Actomonas aquatica: one gene and its partner. Each later gene encodes a partner of the first gene's protein in a complex. Links are inferred from orthologs where the notes say so. Each region holds a gene or a part of one and is shown in the gene's direction. Other genes may lie near its edges.

Region 1 (11,579 bases):
CGATGCCGAAACGGTCCTTGTAACCTTCGGCCCACTCGAAGTTGTCCATGATCGACCAGTAGAAGTAGCCCTGCACATCGGCGCCGTCGTCGATCGCCTTACCGATGGCCGTAAGGTAGTGGTGCATGAACTCGATGCGCTGGCTGTCGTGCACCTTGCCGTCGCGATGCACAAAGTCGGTGTTGCAGAAGCCGTTTTCCGAGAAGACCAGCGGCAGCTTGTAACGCTCGGTCTGCCAGCGGGCCGCCCAGTAGATCGCCTCCGGCGCGATGCTCAGCCACGGCAGCGTGCCGCGCGGGTTGCCGATGCCGTGACCATCGGTGATGACCTCGGCCACGCCGTCCGCCCCGGCCTTCACTTTGTAGCCCGAGTAGCAGTTGTAGGCGAGGTAGTCGATCGGCTCGGAGATGAGCTTCATGTCGGCGTCGGTGATCGTCGGCAGGTGCTCCTTGAAGCGCTCCAGACCATCCTCCGGATAACGACCCAACACGATCGGATCCGCCCACCAGGCGAGGTTCCACATGTTCTCGGCAACGCAGCCAAAATAGCGGGCGCGGGCCGCCTCGATATCGGCCGGCGAGTCACTCGCCGGGATCGGTTCCCGTGAGGTGTGCGCGATGGAGATTTGCTGCGGTCCCACGCAGTTTGCGCGCAGGGCCTGCACGCCCTTGCCGTGGGCGCGCAACAGGTTGTGCGCAGCCGCCAAACACTCGGCGTAGGAGAGTTTCAGACCGGGGGCGAAGACACCGTCCTGATAACCGAGACCCAGGATCACCGGCGGCTCGTTGATCGTCATCCAGTGGTTCACCCGATCGCCGAGGCGCTTGGCCACGATCGTCGCGTAGTCACCAAACCAGTCGGCAATCGCCGGATTGGTGAAACCGCCCTGGTCCTGCAGCGCCTGTGGCAGGTCCCAGTGGAAGAGGGTCACCCACGGCTGGATGCCGGCCTCGAGCAGGCCGTTGATGAGGTCGTCGTAGAACTTGAGGCCCGCCTCGTTCACCTCGCCCGTGCCCTGCGGCAGGATGCGCGACCAGGACAGGGACAGGCGGTAGGCCTTGATGCCGAGCTGCTTCATCAGCCCGATGTCCTCGCGCCAGCGATGGTAGTGATCGCAGGCCACGTTGCCGTTGTGGTTCTCAAACACCTTGCCCGCAGTCTGCGAAAAGGTGTCCCACACCGACGGACCGCGGCCATCCACGTTCCAAGCTCCTTCGATTTGATAGGCCGCCGCGGCAGCCCCCCAGGTAAATTCAGATGGAAAACTCATACCGGTAAAACGCTAACCAAGATAATATTTCTCAATGCCGTAAAGCGCCGCGTTCGCTAGGATGCACTTTGCTTCCGCGGAAAACCCCGTTCTCCTCCTCGCAACCCCTTCCACAAACCCGGTTTAAAACGCCCCTGTTCCTCCCTCCCCTCTTCACCCAAAAATCCTGTTTAATGATGAATCGCCTCAACCCCTTGTCCGCCCTGGCCCTCGGCGCCGCGCTGCTCGCCAGCCCGCTCTCGGCCCAGAAGTTTGAAGACCTCGCCCAGACTCCGCCCATGGGCTGGAACAGCTGGAACACCTTCGCCAGCAACATCAACGAAGACCTCGTGAAAGGTGTCGCCGACGCCATGGTCGCCAACGGCATGCGTGACGCCGGCTACGAATACATCGTGCTCGACGACACCTGGTCCCTGCGCGAACGCGACGAAAACGGCAGCCTCGTCGCCGACCCGGAGAAATTCCCCTCCGGCATGAAGGCCCTCGCCGACTACGTGCACGAGCGCGGCTTCAAACTCGGCATCTATTCCTGCGCCGGCTCCAAAACCTGCGCCGGCTACCCGGGCTCCCAAGGCCACGAATATCAGGACGCCCGTCTCTGGGCTTCCTGGGGCATCGACTACCTGAAATACGACTGGTGCTACACCGAGACCCGCGACGCCCGCGAGGCCTACACCACCATGCGTGACGCCCTCTACACCGCCGGCCGGCCGATCGTGTTCTCCATCTGCGAATGGGGCACCGCCAAACCTTGGGAATGGGCCGAGGACGTTGGTCACCTCTGGCGCACCACCGGCGACATCTACGACTCCTGGGACGGCTACAAGATGTGGGAAATGGGCTGGAAACGCATCCTCGATCTCCAATCCGAACTGGTGAAGGAGTGGGGCCCCAACGGCATCGCCAAATACGCCGGCCCCGGCCACTGGAACGACCCCGACATGATGGAAGTCGGCAACGACGGCCTCACCGTCGCCGAGTCCCGCGCCCACTTCAGCCTTTGGTGCATGATCGCCGCCCCCCTCATGGCCGGCAACGACGTGCGCCACATGAGCGATGAGATCACCGCCATCATGACCGATCCCGACGTCATTGCCATCAACCAGGATCCCCTCGGCAAGCAGGGCTTTAAGGCCCTCGACGAAGACGCCGCCGGCATCGAGATCTTCCTCAAAGAACTCAGCGACGGCGAATGGGCCGTCTGCGCGCTCAATACCGCCGACGAAGCCCGCGAACTCACCATCCCCTTCCATCGTTTCTACATGCTCGGCGAGCCCAAGGAACTCTACGACGTGTGGACCAAAGAAGTCGTCGGAATGTCCGATGAGAACTACTCCCGCGTCGTCGAATCGCACGACGTCATGATGTTCCGCCTGCGCAAGCCGGCTGAATAAGACCGCCTCGACCCAGCTCGGGCGTATTGCCAAGTCGCGCACGACACCTACGTTCGCGCCAATGACTGGCATCGCCCGAGCTCTGTTAGCGCCCTTCGCCTCGCTGCTGTTCGCGCACGCCGTCCACGCGGTCGTCATCGTCGATTTTTCGACCGAGACCAATGACCGCTTCGCCAACGACCCGGACTTCATCGGCAGCGCCTTTGACTGGTCCGGCGTCGGCCGCAGCAGCGCCGGCCAATGGGCGACCCTGGTGGCGCTGGACGTTTTTCTCAGCGCCAACCACTACCACCCGGAAGTGGGCTCCTCGGTCACCTTCTACAACAGCAACGACCCCGCCGGAGCCAGCACCACGGTCACGGTGACCGGCGGCCAACGCCTCGGCTCTTCCGACCTCTGGATCGGCCTGCTCGCGACTCCCCTCACGTCGACTTACACGAGCTACGACTATCAAACGGAGACCATCTCCAGTTTCGCCGAATTTGCCTCCTCCAGTATCGCCGGTCGCCGGGCCAAGATCACGGGCCACTCCGACACCACGTGGTCGACGACCCAGGATCTCGCCGTCGGCGAAAACTATCTCGAGTCCTGGATTTCCAACAACGAGGTCGCCGGCACCACGGATCACGCCTTGGTTTCGCTCTATAACACCCCCGGCGGTTTGACCTACGAGGCCTTGTTGGAACCCGGCGATTCAGGTGCCCCCCTGTTTCTCACGTCCGGCGACACCCTTTACCTGACGGGCATCAATTGGTGGACCGGCAGCGTAGCAACCTCGACCACCACCTACCAGGCCAGCGGTTTTTCCTACGTCGGAAACTACGCCACCGATATCGCGGCTTACATTTCCGCCAACTCGCTCAGCGCGGTGCCCGAGCCCACCAATTTCGCCCTGCTCTCCGGCCTCGTGGGGCTGGCATTCGCCTACAGTCGCCGCCGCCATCAGCACCGATGAGCGAGCTGGCCACGCCCTGAAATTTCGTTCCGGGCCATTTGCCTTTCAACGCGGAACGCCCTCGCTACGGCGCATGGCAGCCCTGCGCCTTCCTCTCCGCCTCCTCTCCCTCCTGCTCGTCGTCGCCACCGTCATTTGGTGGGTGAACGCCGGGGCCCACTCCGGCTGGAGCATGGACCAGGTGCCCGTCACCCAAATCGACGAAATCACCGGCCTCGAATACACGACCTACGAAGATCGTTTTGTGCCCGGCATGGAATACCTGGTCGGCGGCGTCGCTCTTGGTGTCGTGCTCTTCGGCGTGTCGCTCTTCGTCAAGCGCCGACCGACCGCCGCGGTCTGATGCTCGGCGGCTCCCTCATTTCCCTTTCCCAAACCAACATGAAAAAGACCATCCTTGCCTTCCTCCTCTCCCTGTCCATCGCCGGTGCTGCGATGGCCGCTCCGGCGTCCTATGACTTCAAGGACCCGAAGGGCGTGAACGCGATTTCCTTCCATCTGGACTCGCTGCTCGAGCCCATCGCCGGCACCGCCAACGGCATCTCCGGCACCGTGTCCTTCGACCCGGCCAATCCGGCCGCCACCACCGGCACCATCGTCGTCGCCACTCCGTCGCTCAAGGTCACCAACGACACCATGCGTGACCACCTCCTCAGCGAGGGCTGGATCGATGCCGCCGGTCATCCTGAGATCACCTTCGCCATCGAGAGCCTCTCCGACGTCTCCACCGCCGGCACCACCACCACCGCCACCGCCCACGGTTCCTTCACCCTCAAGGGCGTGACCAAGGACATCTCTGTGCCGGTCAAACTCACCTACCTCGCCGACGCCTTCGGCAAGCGCATCAACAAGCCCGAGATCGGCGGCGACCTGCTCGTCGTGCGCGGCGAATTCTCCATCAGCCGCTCCGACTACGGCATCCGTCCCGGCCAGAACGAGGACAAGGTCGCCGACCAAATCGACCTCAGCATCGCCATGGTCGGCAGCGCGCCCGACGCCTGATCGCCCAAAGCATCCTCCCATCGGTTTTCCAGACCGGCTCTTCGTTGAGCCGGTCTTTTCTTTTTCTTTCCACTTCCGCCCGTTCGCCTTCACTGCGCCTATGACCGAAGACGCCCTCCAAACCCTCATCGAAGACGCCACCTTCGACTACACCATGGGCGACCACGATGCAGCCATGGCCAAAATCAACGAGGCCACCTCCGCCGCCCCCCAGTCCTTTGCCGCTTGGCACGCCAGCGCCGAGATCCACCTCAACCTCGAGCGCCTCGACGAGGCCCTCCACGCCGCCGAACAGGCCCACGCGCTTCAGCCCGACGACCTCTTCATCAACACCACCCTCTCCCGCATTTGGGTGGGCAAAGGCGACAAGGAAGCCGCCGAACGTTTCGGTGCCCGCGCCAAAATGCTTGGCTGGAAAGACCAGCTCAAGACCCCGCCCGGCCAGACCGACGGCATCAATTGACCCCTCTTTTTTGGCACCATCCGGGCCTATTCCTGCCCGTTGACAGCCGTTCCCTGAGCCACCTAGCCTCCGCCGCGCATGGATAAGCCCGCCTATACGCTGGAGTTCGAGAAGCCGTTGCGCGACCTCACCGCGCAGCTCGACGCGCTGCGTCAGCAATCCCTCGAGAACAATTTGGATCTGAGCGACGAGATCGCCGGCATCAAAAAGAAGATCGAGGCCACCCAGCGCGACATCTACTCCAACCTCACGCCGTGGCAGCGGGTCCAGATCGCACGCCACCCCCAGCGCCCCTACTCGCTGGATTACATCAACGCCCTGTGCACCGATTTCCAGGAGCTGCACGGCGACCGCCGTTTTGGCGACGACCAGGCGCTCATCGGCGGCACCGCCTTCTTCCGCGGCGAACCCGTTATGATCGTGGCCCAGCAAAAGGGCCGCGAGACCAAGGACAAAATTGCCCGCAATTTCGGCCACCCCCAGCCCGAGGGCTACCGCAAGGCCCTGCGCCTGATGGAAATGGCCGAGAAGTTTGGCCTGCCCCTCCTTTCCTTCATCGACACCCCCGGCGCCTACCCGGGCGTCGGCTCCGAGGAACGCCACGTTTCCGAAGCCATCGCCGTCAACCTCCGCGAAATGGCCATGCTCCGCATCCCGACCATCTCCGTGGTGGTGGGTGAAGGCGGTTCCGGCGGCGCCATCGGCATCGGCGTCACCAACCGCGTGCTCATGATGGAGAACAGCTACTACTCCGTGATCACCCCCGAGGGCTGCGCCGCCATCCTCTACAAGGACGCCGCCGAGGCGCCCCGCGCCGCCACCGCCCTCAAGATCGACGCCATCAACCTCGACAAGTTTGGCATCGTCGACGAGGTCATCCCCGAACCTTTCGGCGGCGCCCATCACGACCCCGCCCAAACCGCCCAGACTCTGGGCTACGCCCTGCAAAAGCACCTCAACGACCTCAAGGGTCTCTCTCCAGAGCAACTCCTCGATACTCGCTACGAACGCTTCCGTCACATGGGCGTCTACGAGGAGGCCGGAGTTGCCAAAGCCTGATTCTGCAGCCTCCGCGGCCCCCCCCGCTCCGACGGTGGTGGCCGCCTCCCCGCGCGGACCGCTCGCGCTCTGGTTGGCCCATTGGCCCAAGCTCGCCCTGCTCCTCGCCCTCGGGCTGCATTTCCATCTCGTCACCGCAAATTGGTCGGCGCGCTTCCTGCCGGGTCACGAGTTCCGCCAAGCGCAGACTGCCATCTCCGCGACCTTCATCGCGCGGGAAGATAACTACAGCCTCGCTTACCCCACGCCCCTCTTCGGCCCGCCGTGGTCGATCCCGATGGAGTTTCCGCTCTACCAATGGGGCACGGCCTGGCTCTCCACCCACACGGACTGGTCTGTCGTCGAGAGTGGCCGCGCGCTCAATCTCGCCTGCTTCTACCTCTCCCTCGTCGGTCTCGTCCTGCTGCTCCGCGAACTGCGTCCCCGCGAGACCATCGGTCGCTGGCTCGCACCGACCCTGCTGCTCTGCTCGCCGGTCTACCTGTTCTTCACCCGCGCCGTGCTCATCGAGTCCATGGCGCTCATGTTCAGCGTATGGTTTCTCTGGGCCTTCGCCCGCATGTGCCACCGCTCGAGTCTGAGCTGGGCCGTCGTCGCCAGTGTGCTCGGTGGCCTCGCCGCCCTCGTCAAAGTCACCACTTTCATGGCCTGGTGTGGCGCCGCCGCTCTCGGTGGCATCCTCTGGAGCTGGCAACAATGGCGCGCCGCCGGCTGGGCCGCCTGGCGTCGCACGCTCTGGTTGGGCACCGTCACCGCCGTCCTGCCCGGCGGCCTCACCGTATGGTGGTTGCGCACCGCCGATGCCATCAAAGCCACCTCCCCCGGCGGCAGTTGGCTGCAATCAGAGAACCTGCGCAGCTTCAACCTCGGCACCTGGGCCGACCGCACCAACCCCACCACCTGGGCCGAAGCCGCCACCAACGCCGCCCGCGCCGTTTCGCCCGCGTGGATCATCCTCGCGGTCGCCGTCGCCGCCACCGCCCTCGCCTGGCGCCGTCGGGATCGCTGGCCGTGGATCGCCCTCGCCTGGTTCATCGCCGTGCCAGTCGGCTTTCCGATCCTGTATTCGTATCACGACTACTATTTCTACGCCAACGGCATCGCCCTGCTCACCGCCGCCGCCTGGTGTCTGGCCGGGCTGCAAAACCTGCGCCATCGCTTGCGCTACGCCGCTCCGCTCCTGCTGATCGCCGTCTGCGCCGCCCAACTCCACGGCTACATCCGCGACTACCGCGAGATCCAGCTGGTCGACTCGCCCGGCGGCACCCTCGTCACTGCCCTCATCCGCGAAAAACTGCCCACCGACAGCGTGCTCATCGTGCTCGGCGACGATTGGGCCGCCTCGATTCCCTTCTACGCCGATCGCCGCGCCTTCATGTTGCACAACCAGATCATGGGCGACCCGGCCACCGCCGTGAAGCTGCTCGGCTGTCTCGAGGACGAAGAGATCGCCGGCCTGCTCGTCGCTCGAGAGATGCGGGATAAACCCACCCTCATCGAACCCATCACCACTGCCCTCGACCTCGATCCCCAGATTTCCATCACCGACGGCCACCACGATCTCTACCTCAGCAATCACCTGCGCGGCGTCGTCCGCTACGCCACCGAACAGGACCCCAACTACCGCACCCTCGTCGTCAACCGCGCTGCCGACGAACCCGTGCTCCCGCCCTCCATCGTCGCCGACAACTCGCTCCAAGCCGTCCCCCCCGAGCTGGCCGAGAGCCTCTTCTCCTTCGCCAGCCCGCGCCCCCACCACTACAGCGCGAAATACGATCTCGAGGTCGCCAACATCAACGGCCAACTCGTGCTCACCGCCCATCCCGACGCCGACATCTGGATTCAACCGCCGCCCACCGCCCACACCGTGAAGATGACCTTCGGCATGCGCCCCGAGAGCTACGAACGCGCCGAAACCCTCTCCGATGGCGTCGAGTTTATCGTCTACGGCGTCGATGCCGCCGGCACCCAAACCCCGCTCTTTACCCGCACCCTCACCCCCGTTTCCGCCCCCGCCGACCGCGGTGCGCAAACCGTTTCGTTCCCGCTGCCGTCGCCCCTCCCGGCTCACCTGATTTTTGCCACCCGCCGCAACGAGGGCTACAGCTTCGACTGGGCCTATTGGCAACGCATCGAGGTCAAGTAAGCCCCGGCCCGTTTCACCTTCCGTCATGGTGCCAGAGCCCTCTCCCGCTCCGTCTCCCGACTCCCGCCGGCTTCCCCCCTTCTGGAGTTGGCTCGTGCTCGCCGCCATCCTGCTCAATACGTGGTGGGTCACCCAAAACTTCACGGCCGGCTTCCTCGTCGGCCACGAGTTTCGCCAGTCCCAGACCGCCCTCAGCGTGCACCATATGGTGCAGGATCACGACTTCAGTCTGGCATATCCCACCCCGCTCTTCGGCCCCCCGTGGTCCATCCCCTTCGAGTTCCCGCTCTACCAATGGAGTGTCGCTGGTCTCGTCGAACTCACTGGCTGGTCCATCCCGGTCGCCGCCCGCACCGTCAATGTGATCCTCTTCCCCGGCGTCCTCGCCGGGCTCTACGTGCTCCTGCGCCAACTGCGCGCGCCCGGTATCGTCACCGGGACCACGCTTGCGCTCACCGCCACCGCGCCGCTCTACATTTTCTACACGCGCTCCGTGCTCATCGAAACCATGGCACTCGGGTTCAGTGTCTGGTTTCTCGTCGCCTTCATTCGCATGTGCCAACCGGAGACCCGCAGCTTCGCCTACGCCGGCCTCACCGCCGTGCTCGGAGCGTTGGCCATCCTCGTCAAAGTCACCACCTTCGTGCCGTGGTGCGCGGCCGCGGCCCTCATCGGACTGCATCACACGTGGACCGCGTGGCGCGCGAAAGACCTCCCTCGCGTCTTCCACCTCGTTCGCCTCGGTTTCGTCGCCGCCCTGCTGCCCGCCGTGAGTATCCTGTGGTGGCTGTCCTTTGCCGACGCCATCAAAGCCCAGTCTCCCGGGGGCCAGGAACTCTCCTCCGCCGCGCTCTCCGACACCAATTTTGGCACCTGGGCCGATCGCACCGACCCCGCCGGTTGGTCCGCCGTGTCCGGCCACATCAGCGGCAGCCTCTTGCCGTGGTGGCTGCTGCCGCTCGCACTGCTTGCCGCCTGGCGAGCGCCGTCCGGCACGCGCCGACTCCTCCTCATCCCTCTCCTCCTGGTCCTCGGCACGATTCTCCTCTTCCCGGTTCTGTATCAGCGCCACGACTACTACTTCTACGCCATTGGTCCGTTCGTCGTCGTCGCCTTCGCCGCCGCGCTGGATCGCGTGAGCACGGCATTGCCAGCGCCACTCCGTCGCGGCGTGCCCGCACTACTGGTCGTCGCGCTGATCGCTGCTCAAACCGGCAGCTACCTCCGCCTCTTCCACCCCTCCCAAACCCTGCGCTCCTGGGGCGGCAACGACCTCATCCACGTGCTGCGCGACCAACTCCCGCCCGAAGGCGTCGTGGTGATCGCCGGCGAAAACTGGAACGCCGCCACGCCCTATTACATGCAGCGCCGCGCCCTCATGCTCGTCGATGAAGTCGCCGACGACCCCGCCGCTCGCGCCCGCTATTTCGACGCGCTCGGCGATACGTCCGTCGTGGCGCTTTGGCTCTCTTCTCACCAGCGCAGTAACACCGGACTGCTGCAAGACGTGCACGAGCGCTACGGCATCGGCCCGAACCGCATCGCCTCCGGACCCATCACCGATGCCTACATCGTCCCGCAATTCTCCATCGGGGTCATCTCCGCCCTGCTGCACAACCCCGCTTTCGACGATGTCACGCTACACGCCGAGATGCCCCCGCCGCCCCCGCCCGAACCTTTCGTAACCGGCTCGGAGCTGACCGCCGTCCAGCCGATCCAGGCCGACCAGATTTTCAAATTCATCACCCCGGCGCCTTTCCAATACCGCACCCAATTCGGCTTCAACGTCGTGGATCTGCCCGACGGCACTCAAGCCCTCGGCGCCCACCCTTCCTCGGAGCTTTGGATCCAAGTGTCCCCCGCCGCCGCGACCGTCGACTACACCATCGGTCTGCAACCCGCCGCCTACAACGATCCCACGGCCACCGAGACCACCGACGGCGTGACCTTCACCATCGTCGCCCTCAACGACAACGGCGCCCCGCTCGCCCAAGCCGAGCACGCACTGCGGCCTCACCAAGATCCGGATTTCCAAAACCCGCAGCAGCACCAACTCGCGCTACCCGCCGGCACCCGCCAACTCGTGCTGCAAACCAGCCCCGGTGAAACCCTCACCCGCGATTGGGCCTACTGGGGCCGCGTCGACGTCCGCCGCGACGACGCCCAGGCCTCACTTCACGACCAATAACTCGCAGCGCTCGGCGCGGCGCGTCTCGGGATTAAAATCGATCAACACGCCCGACAAACGCACGTCTTCCTCCGCCACGCCAAACCGACGCGGCATCCCATCTACGAAACGCCCGACCACCGGCTCGATTTGCCGGCCCAACACCCCGCGGTAAGGCCCGGTCATGCCGACGTCGGTGATGAACGCGGTGCCATTGGGCAACACCGTCGCATCCGCCGTCGGCACGTGGGTGTGCGTGCCCAGCACCGCCGCCGCGCGCCCGTCCAAATACCAACCCAACGCGATCTTTTCCGAGGTCGCCTCGGCGTGAATCTCAACCAGCGCCGCATCGGCCACGCCCGCCCCTACCGTGCGCGACAACATCGTGTCTGCCCCCTTAAACGGACACTCCGCCTTCAGGTTGAGATAGGTGCGTCCCAGCACCGTAAACACCGCCAGCCGGAAACCGTTTTTCTCCAGCACCACATGGTCCCGCCCCGGGCACTCCGTCGGCAGGTTGGCCGGCCGGCAGACCTTCGGAAAACCGTCGATCTCGTGCTCCCAACCACGCTGATCCCACACATGGTCGCCGAGTGTGATCGCGTCCACGCCCTGGCCCAGCAGGGTCTTGGCGATGGAGCCGGTGATGCCCGCGCCCGCCGCGGCGTTTTCCGCATTGGCGACCACAAAATCCAGGCGGTGCTTCTCACGCAATCGACCCAACCAGGTCGCGATCTTGTCCCGGCCCGGACGGCCCACGATGTCGCCAATAAAAAGAATCCGTATCACCGCGGCACCCTGCACCTCGGTCGCACGCAATACCAACTCCAAAATCCAACACCTTGGCGCCCCACCCACCGTGACCGTTTTACCTCTGGCAACCGACGGGTTTAAGCGCTTGCCAGCGCGAACCGCCCTGCGCTTTGCTCGTTCTCCTTTGTCCACAAATAAACCGCTATGAAAACGTCCTCCCAACCCACCGACTTTCCCTCGCCTGAAATTGGCCGCGAAATGAATGGTGCCGACGTAGTTGTCGAGTGCCTGATTCGTGAAGGGGTGGACGTAATCTTCGCCTACCCGGGCGGCGCGTCCCAAGAGCTCCATCAGGCTCTCGCCCGCACCG
Region 2 (6,383 bases), 4.6 Mb from region 1 along the record:
GTCGGCGCGTGGCCGGCGGTGGCGCGTCATTTTAAAGCCGACAAGGCCGGCAACGTCACCCGCGGCGAAGCCATGGTGGAGCAGGCCAACGGCAACATCGTGTTCAGCGAGGGCAAGCACCTCGTCACGGTGGTGGGGGTCGACGACCTCATCGTGGTGCATACGCCGGAAGCCACCCTGGTTTGTCCCAAGGGCAAGGCCCAGGAAATCAAAGCGCTGCTCAAGCAGGTCTACGCCCACCCGGACGCGAAGCGTTACACCTGAAGGTGCCGCGCGGCGTAATTTGAAATCCCATGCGCTTCCTGGGCATTGATCCCGGCACCAAACGCATCGGCCTGGCCAGCGGCGACGAGCTTGGACTCGCTTCGCCGCTGCCAGCGCTGACGCAGGCCGACGCCGACCTGCGTTGGGGCGCGCTGCTGGAAGAGATCCGCCGCCGACGCATCGACGAGTTGGTGGTGGGGTATCCGCTCAACATGGACGATTCGGTCGGCCCGAAGGCGAAAGAGGCGGAGGCCTTTGCCGAGCGTCTCGGTCACGAAACCGGGTTGCCGGTGCACCTGGTGGACGAACGGCTCAGCTCCCATGCGGCGGAGTCGACCTTGCCCAAACACAAGCTGCGCGACATGCGCGCCAGCGGCGTGATCGATTCGCGCGCGGCGGCGCTGATCTTGCAGGATTACTTGGACCAGCGCTTCCCGCCGGAGCTGGCGCCGTTTCCGGACGATCTCGGCTGAGCCGTTACGGACGAAGCGGCGAGTTTTACCGGGACTCTACTTAGCGCCCTGCGACGTGAAACGTCGTTGCCGGGCGCGAGGAGGATGGCCGCGTGGCGGGTGAGGAATTGGCGCTGGAGCCGGATCCGCTTCGAGCACGTTGCCCATTTACCAGTGCCACCAACTCGCTGACGCTGTCCGACATCGAAACCGCTTGCGCGTGAAGTTCGGAAGAAGCGCTGGCGGTTTCTTCGGTCTGGGCGGCCGAGTTTTGCACGTGGTGATCGATTTGAATGATGGCGGCGTTGATCTGTTTGATGCCTTCGGCCTGCTCCTGAGACGCGCTGGCGATGTTGTCGGTCAAGTTGCTGACTTCCGAGGCGGCGCGGCGAATGTCGCTGAAAGCCGTTTCGACGCGTCCGCAAATCGCACTGCCGCGGTTGGCGCGTTCGACAGAGACCTCGATGCGTTCACTGGATTCTTGCGCGGCCTTCGCGGCGCGTTGGGCGAGGGTGCGGACTTCTTCTGCGACGACGGCAAATCCAGCTCCAGCGGAACCAGCGCGAGCGGCCTCAACGGCGGCGTTGAGGGCGAGCAAGTTGGTTTGAAAGGCGATCTCGTTGATGGAATCGACAATGCGGGCGACCGCTTGGGCCGATTCCTGAATGTCGTTCATGGCGCTGACCATGTCTCGCATTTCCTTTTCGCTGGTTTCCGCACGCCGGCGGCTGGTTTCGGCCAGGTCTCGGGTGGCTTTGGCGGTGTCGGCGTTGGATTGAACAACGGCATTTAGTTCCTCGCACGAGGCGCTGGTTTCCTCGATGGACGCCGCTTGGGCACTGGCATTTTCGGCCAAGGTGGTGCCGGCGCGATTGATATCGTCGGCGGCTACCGTAACCTCACGCGAACCCGCGCGCAGCCGATCGGCGAGACGGTTGATGGGTTTGGCGATGCTGCCGGCGAGAAGGTAAACCAATCCCAACATGAGCAGAAGCACGCCGAGGCCGATGCCGATACTCAGATTGCGCAGTTCGCGCACGGGCTGCATCATCTCGGTGCGCGACAAATTGACGATGGCAGTCCACGGGGTGCCGGTGTGACCGATTTCGATGGGGCCGGCGATGCGGATAGCGGGGCCTCCCAAGGTGCGCGATTCATTGCGTGCTTCGAAAGGTTGCCCCGACTTCAGCTGGCTCAAATACGCTTCCGCCCAAGGGTCATGTTCGAGGAAGGATTGGCCGCGCCGTTCCGCCTTGGGGTGGCCGGCGTAAAGACCATTGTAGGACACGATGGTGAGATAGCCCAGATCACCCAACGTGGCTCCGGCGAGTTGTTGACTGAATCGAGTAAGCTCAAGGTCAATGCCGACCACGCCGATCACCTTGCTGCCTTCGAGCACCGGGACTGCGATGGAAGTCATCAATCGTTTTTCGTCGGATCCTGATTTGGCGGAGCCAGCCGCCGAGGTGAGATAGGGTTCCAGAATGGTCTCCTGCGCCCGCTGCGCGGGTAGTCGATAGTAGTCCTGGTCTTGGTAATCGAGACGGGGCCGTCTGCTGACTCCGACATCGCGACGATCCCAAACGAGGCTGAAGCGTCCTTGCGCGCCATAGGCCGGATCCGCCGTAAAGGCGGCGTCATTGTGGTCCCAGGCGTCGGGTTCCCAACAGGTCCAAATTGCGGCGATGTCCGACGAGCGCTCGAGGGTGCGACGCAGGAGCTCGGCGGCGGGGGCGCGCGTGTCGCCACCGTTCGATCTGATCCCGTTGAGGGCGTCGGCCAGAGTCCGGGTCGTTTCCAAAGCCCGGTTGAGCTGAGCTGCGACTTTCTGGCCTACGGCTTCGGCCGTGGTATGGCCGGTTTCCAAGGCCTCACGTTCGACGGTTGCGCTTGATCGCAAGGTGACGACCACCAACAGCGTTGCCAAACCCGCCAACAAGGCGGATCCAATGGAGAGCACCATGCGTTGGCGCAGACTTAATTTCGATCTGGTTTGGGACATGCGGGAGCGGTTTGCGCTTCCGCGGAACGGCACGTTACCGCTCCGCTTGAGCGGTATTGGCCGGGAATTCAGCGCTACTGGAGGATATGAGGAATATTCCGGTCCAATATTGGGGGATATCCATGAGTAAGCATGCGAGGGAGCATTGCGCGCAGCGTTGGCGGGCTCTGTGCGCCTATGACGGCACGTCCTTTGCCGGTTGGCAGAGCCAGCCCAATGGCAACGGGGTGCAGGATCACATCGAGGCGCGGTTGGCGGCGGTATTTAAAACGCCGATACGCATCCATGGCAGCGGGCGCACCGATGCGGGAGTGCATGCGCGCGGTCAGGTCTTTCATTTCGATGCCGAGTGGCGACATGAGCCCGACAAGTTGCGGAAGGCGCTCAAGGTCGGCTTGCCGCCGGGGGTCCAGATCAAGTCGATCTGCCAAGCTGCGCCCGATTTTCACGCGCGGCTTTCGGCTACCGGGAAGCGTTACTGCTACCACCTTTATCAGGGCGACGCGGATCCGTTTCGCCGGCCGTTCGTGTGGTGTCTGGAGCGTCCTCAGCGATTGGATACGGCGGCCATGGTGGCGGCGGCGGCGGTTTTGCGCGGGCGGCATGATTTTTCGGCGTATGCGGCGGACAACGGCGGGGAGCTGGAGAGTCCGGTGCGCGAGTTGCGGCGACTGGACCTGGCCGCGTCCGGGCGCAGCGTAAAACTCACCTTCGAGGCCAATGGCTTCCTCTACAAAATGGTGCGCAGTCTGACGGGCGCACTGGTCGCGGTGGGCGAGGGCCGGCTCTCGGTCGCCGACGTGCAGCGGCTCCTGGACGCCCAGGTGCGCACGGCCGAGGTGGAGACCTGTCCGCCACAGGGGCTGTTTTTGGAGAAGGTGTTTTACGCATGAGTGACGCGCCCACCAAGTCGACCGCGGGCTGGGCGGGCGCGATGCGCGCCGGAGCGCAGGCGGTGCAGGACTTGGTGTTTCCGCCGGTGTGTTTGGGCTGCGGGGGCGTGTGCGAGGCGACGAGTCCCTTGCGGCATGTGTGTGAGCATTGTGTGCCCACCATTACGCGGGTGCGCCGGCCGCACTGCGAAACCTGCGGGCATCCCTTCTTCGGCGAGGTGGAGGGCGAGCGGATCTGTCCGCATTGCGAGGGGCTTTTTCCGGCCTACGGGACTGCCAAGACGGTGACCCTGTTTAAAGGCGTCGCGCGGCGCATGGTGATTGAGCTGAAGTATCACGAAGGCCTGCACGTGCTGCGCGACATGGGGGCTTTGCTGGCCATGAACGAGGAGTTGGTGGAGTTGGTCGCCGGAGCGACCTTGGTGCCGGTGCCGATGCATCCACGGAAATTTCGGGACCGCGGATTTAACCAATCGGTGCTCTGGGCGGAGGAGATCGCCCAGGCTGTGCCGGAGGCCGGACCGGTCTCCGAGCTGCTTGAACGTGTGCAAGATAGCGAATCGCAAACGGCTTACGATCGGCGCACGCGCCGGAAGCGGATGAAAAATGCCTTTGCAGGGCGGGAGGGGACCGCCATAACCGCCGAATCACGTTACATTTTGGTAGATGATGTCTTCACCACAGGTTCCACGCTCAATGCCTGCGCACACGCCTTGCGACGTGCGGGGGCGGTGAGTATTGATGTCATCACCTTCGCTCACGGTTAGATCCCCAAGTCGCCCCGTTCCGCGCCGTTTCCCACGCCCATGTCGCTTTTCAGCAAGCCGAAATACTCGACTGTCGTTCCCAAGAAGAAGGATATCCCTAAGGGGCTCTGGACCAAGTGTCCGATCTCCGGTGAAATCGTTTTCAACAAGGAACTGGAAGCCAATCAGATGGTGGTGCCCAAGAGCGGCTACCATTTCCCGATCGGGGCGCGTCAGCGTCTGGAGGGGCTGCTCGATCCGGGTAGCTTCGTCGAGACCGATGCCGGCGTGACGTCGGCCGACCCGCTGGAGTTCGTCGACTCCAAGCCCTATCCCGAGCGCATCGCCAAATACAAGGAGGTCAGTGGCCTGCCGGAGGCGGTGATCAGCGGCACGGGCAATATCCACAGCATTCCGGTGTCGGTGGCGGTGATGGACTTCCGTTTCTGCGGCGGCGCCATGGGTTCGGCCGCTGGTGAGAAGATCACTCGCGCGATCGAGCGGGCGCTCGAGCAAAAGACGCCTTGCATCATTTTCAGCGCCTCCGGTGGCGCACGCATGCAGGAAGGCATTTTTTCCCTCATGCAGATGGCCAAAACCAGCGCGGCCCTCGGTCGGCTGAGCGAAGCCAAGCTGCCCTTCGTGTCCGTGCTGACGCACCCGACCATGGGTGGCGTGACCGCGAGTTTTGCGGTGTTGGGCGACATCAATATCGCCGAGCCGGGTGCCCTCATCGGTTTTGCCGGTGCGCGCGTCATCAAAGAGACCACCAAGCAGACCCTGCCGCCTGGTTTCCAGACCGCGGAGTTCCTCCTGCAAAAGGGGCTCATCGATCAAATCGTAAGTCGGCTCGACCTGCGCGACCGCCTGCGCGACCTGCTCTCGGCGCTCTACGTCAAGAAAGCGACGGCCCCCCGGCCAGCCGCGGCGTCTGCTGCTGCGGCCAAGCCTGCGACCGCGGCGGAGTCTCCGTCTCCCGTGGCGGCGAGCTGACCTCGCGGCGGTGAGACTGTTGCCGTATTCGGAGTCTTAGGCTTTTTTGCGCGATATGACGGAAACCGTGGACGCGTTGACGGATTACGCGGCCGTGCAGGACTACCTCTTCGGCCTGAAGGCCAAGGGTGTGCGCTTCGGCATCGATCGCATGCGGGCGCTCGCCGGAGCCCTCGATCATCCCGAGCGGCAGGTGCCAGTGATTCATCTGGCGGGCACCAATGGCAAAGGCTCCACCGCGGCCATGCTCGACGGAATCCTGCGGGCGGCCGGCAAGCGCGTGGGGCTCTACACCTCACCGCATTTGGTGCGCCTCGGCGAGCGGGTGCAGGTCGATCGGGTGGCGCTCAGCGAAGCCGAGATCGTGGCCTACACCCGCGAGTTGCTGCCGGTGGCGGCACGGTTGGCGGAACAGGATCCGGAGGACCATCCGAGTTTCTTTGAATTTATGACCGCGATGGCCTTTCTGCAGTTTGCGCGGAAAGGCTGCGACGTGGCGGTGGCTGAGGTCGGCTTGGGCGGGGAGCTCGACGCCACCAACGTCGTGCAACCCACGGTGTGTGCGATCACCTCGATCGGTTTCGATCACTGCGAGATTCTGGGACACACCCACGCCGAGATCGCCCAAGCCAAAGCCGGGATCATCAAACCGGGCGTGCCGGTGGTGATGGGGCGCTTGCCGGAGGAGGCCGAGGCGGTGGTGCGGGCGCGAGCCGCCGAGCTGGGGTGCCGGTTGTATTCGGTGCGCGAAACGTTCGGAGAGGATGTAGAAGGTTACCCTCAGCCCGGATTGGAAGGGGCGTGTCAGCGGTGGAACGCGGCGACCGCGACGCTCATTGCGCGGGCGTTGCCGGAAGGGTTGGCGCCGAGTGAAGCGGAGATCACCCGCGGACTGGCGGCGGCGTATTGGCCGGCCCGTTGGCAACATTTTCAACTCGGTCGCCACGAACTGGTGCTGGACGCCTCGCATAACCCCGAAGGCGCCGAGACCCTGGAGCTCAACCTGCAACGCCTGCGTGCGCAGGGACAGGCG

What was found.
Region 2: the proteins of K1X11_RS22005 (region 1) and accD are in contact, whole or in part, in a solved structure (PDB 8UXZ), measured with the Escherichia coli proteins. The link is inferred for Actomonas aquatica from one-to-one orthologs.

Annotation. Positions count from the first base shown.
Region 1 is NZ_CP139781.1:5,755,313-5,766,891, reverse strand. What follows is about bases 4,322-7,152. They hold K1X11_RS22005 (acetyl-CoA carboxylase carboxyltransferase subunit alpha), read left to right. Parts: upstream 4,322-5,162; coding sequence 5,163-6,143; downstream 6,144-7,152. Other genes in these bases: K1X11_RS22000 (ArnT family glycosyltransferase), read left to right, coding at 6,181-7,152; K1X11_RS22010 (tetratricopeptide repeat protein), read left to right, coding at 4,722-5,084; K1X11_RS22015 (YceI family protein), read left to right, coding at 4,322-4,621. In the rest of the region: K1X11_RS22035 (GH1 family beta-glucosidase), read right to left, coding at 1-1,270; K1X11_RS22030 (glycoside hydrolase family 27 protein), read left to right, coding at 1,447-2,664; K1X11_RS22025 (hypothetical protein), read left to right, coding at 2,726-3,619; K1X11_RS22020 (hypothetical protein), read left to right, coding at 3,693-3,962; more of K1X11_RS22015, read left to right, coding at 4,001-4,321; more of K1X11_RS22000, read left to right, coding at 7,153-8,289; K1X11_RS21995 (hypothetical protein), read left to right, coding at 8,315-10,477; K1X11_RS21990 (TIGR00282 family metallophosphoesterase), read right to left, coding at 10,460-11,275; ilvB (biosynthetic-type acetolactate synthase large subunit), read left to right, coding at 11,414-11,579. UniProt on the Escherichia coli protein: Component of the acetyl coenzyme A carboxylase (ACC) complex. First, biotin carboxylase catalyzes the carboxylation of biotin on its carrier protein (BCCP) and then the CO(2) group is transferred by the carboxyltransferase to acetyl-CoA to form malonyl-CoA.
Region 2 is NZ_CP139781.1:1,132,408-1,138,790, reverse strand. Bases 3,512-6,383 are described here. They hold accD (acetyl-CoA carboxylase, carboxyltransferase subunit beta), read left to right. Parts: upstream 3,512-4,417; coding sequence 4,418-5,350; downstream 5,351-6,383. Other genes in these bases: K1X11_RS04310 (bifunctional folylpolyglutamate synthase/dihydrofolate synthase), read left to right, coding at 5,406-6,383; K1X11_RS04320 (ComF family protein), read left to right, coding at 3,608-4,378; truA (tRNA pseudouridine(38-40) synthase TruA), read left to right, coding at 3,512-3,611. Also shown: K1X11_RS04340 (mannose-1-phosphate guanylyltransferase), read left to right, coding at 1-264; Holliday junction resolvase RuvX, read left to right, coding at 294-737; K1X11_RS04330 (methyl-accepting chemotaxis protein), read right to left, coding at 778-2,718; more of truA, read left to right, coding at 2,805-3,511.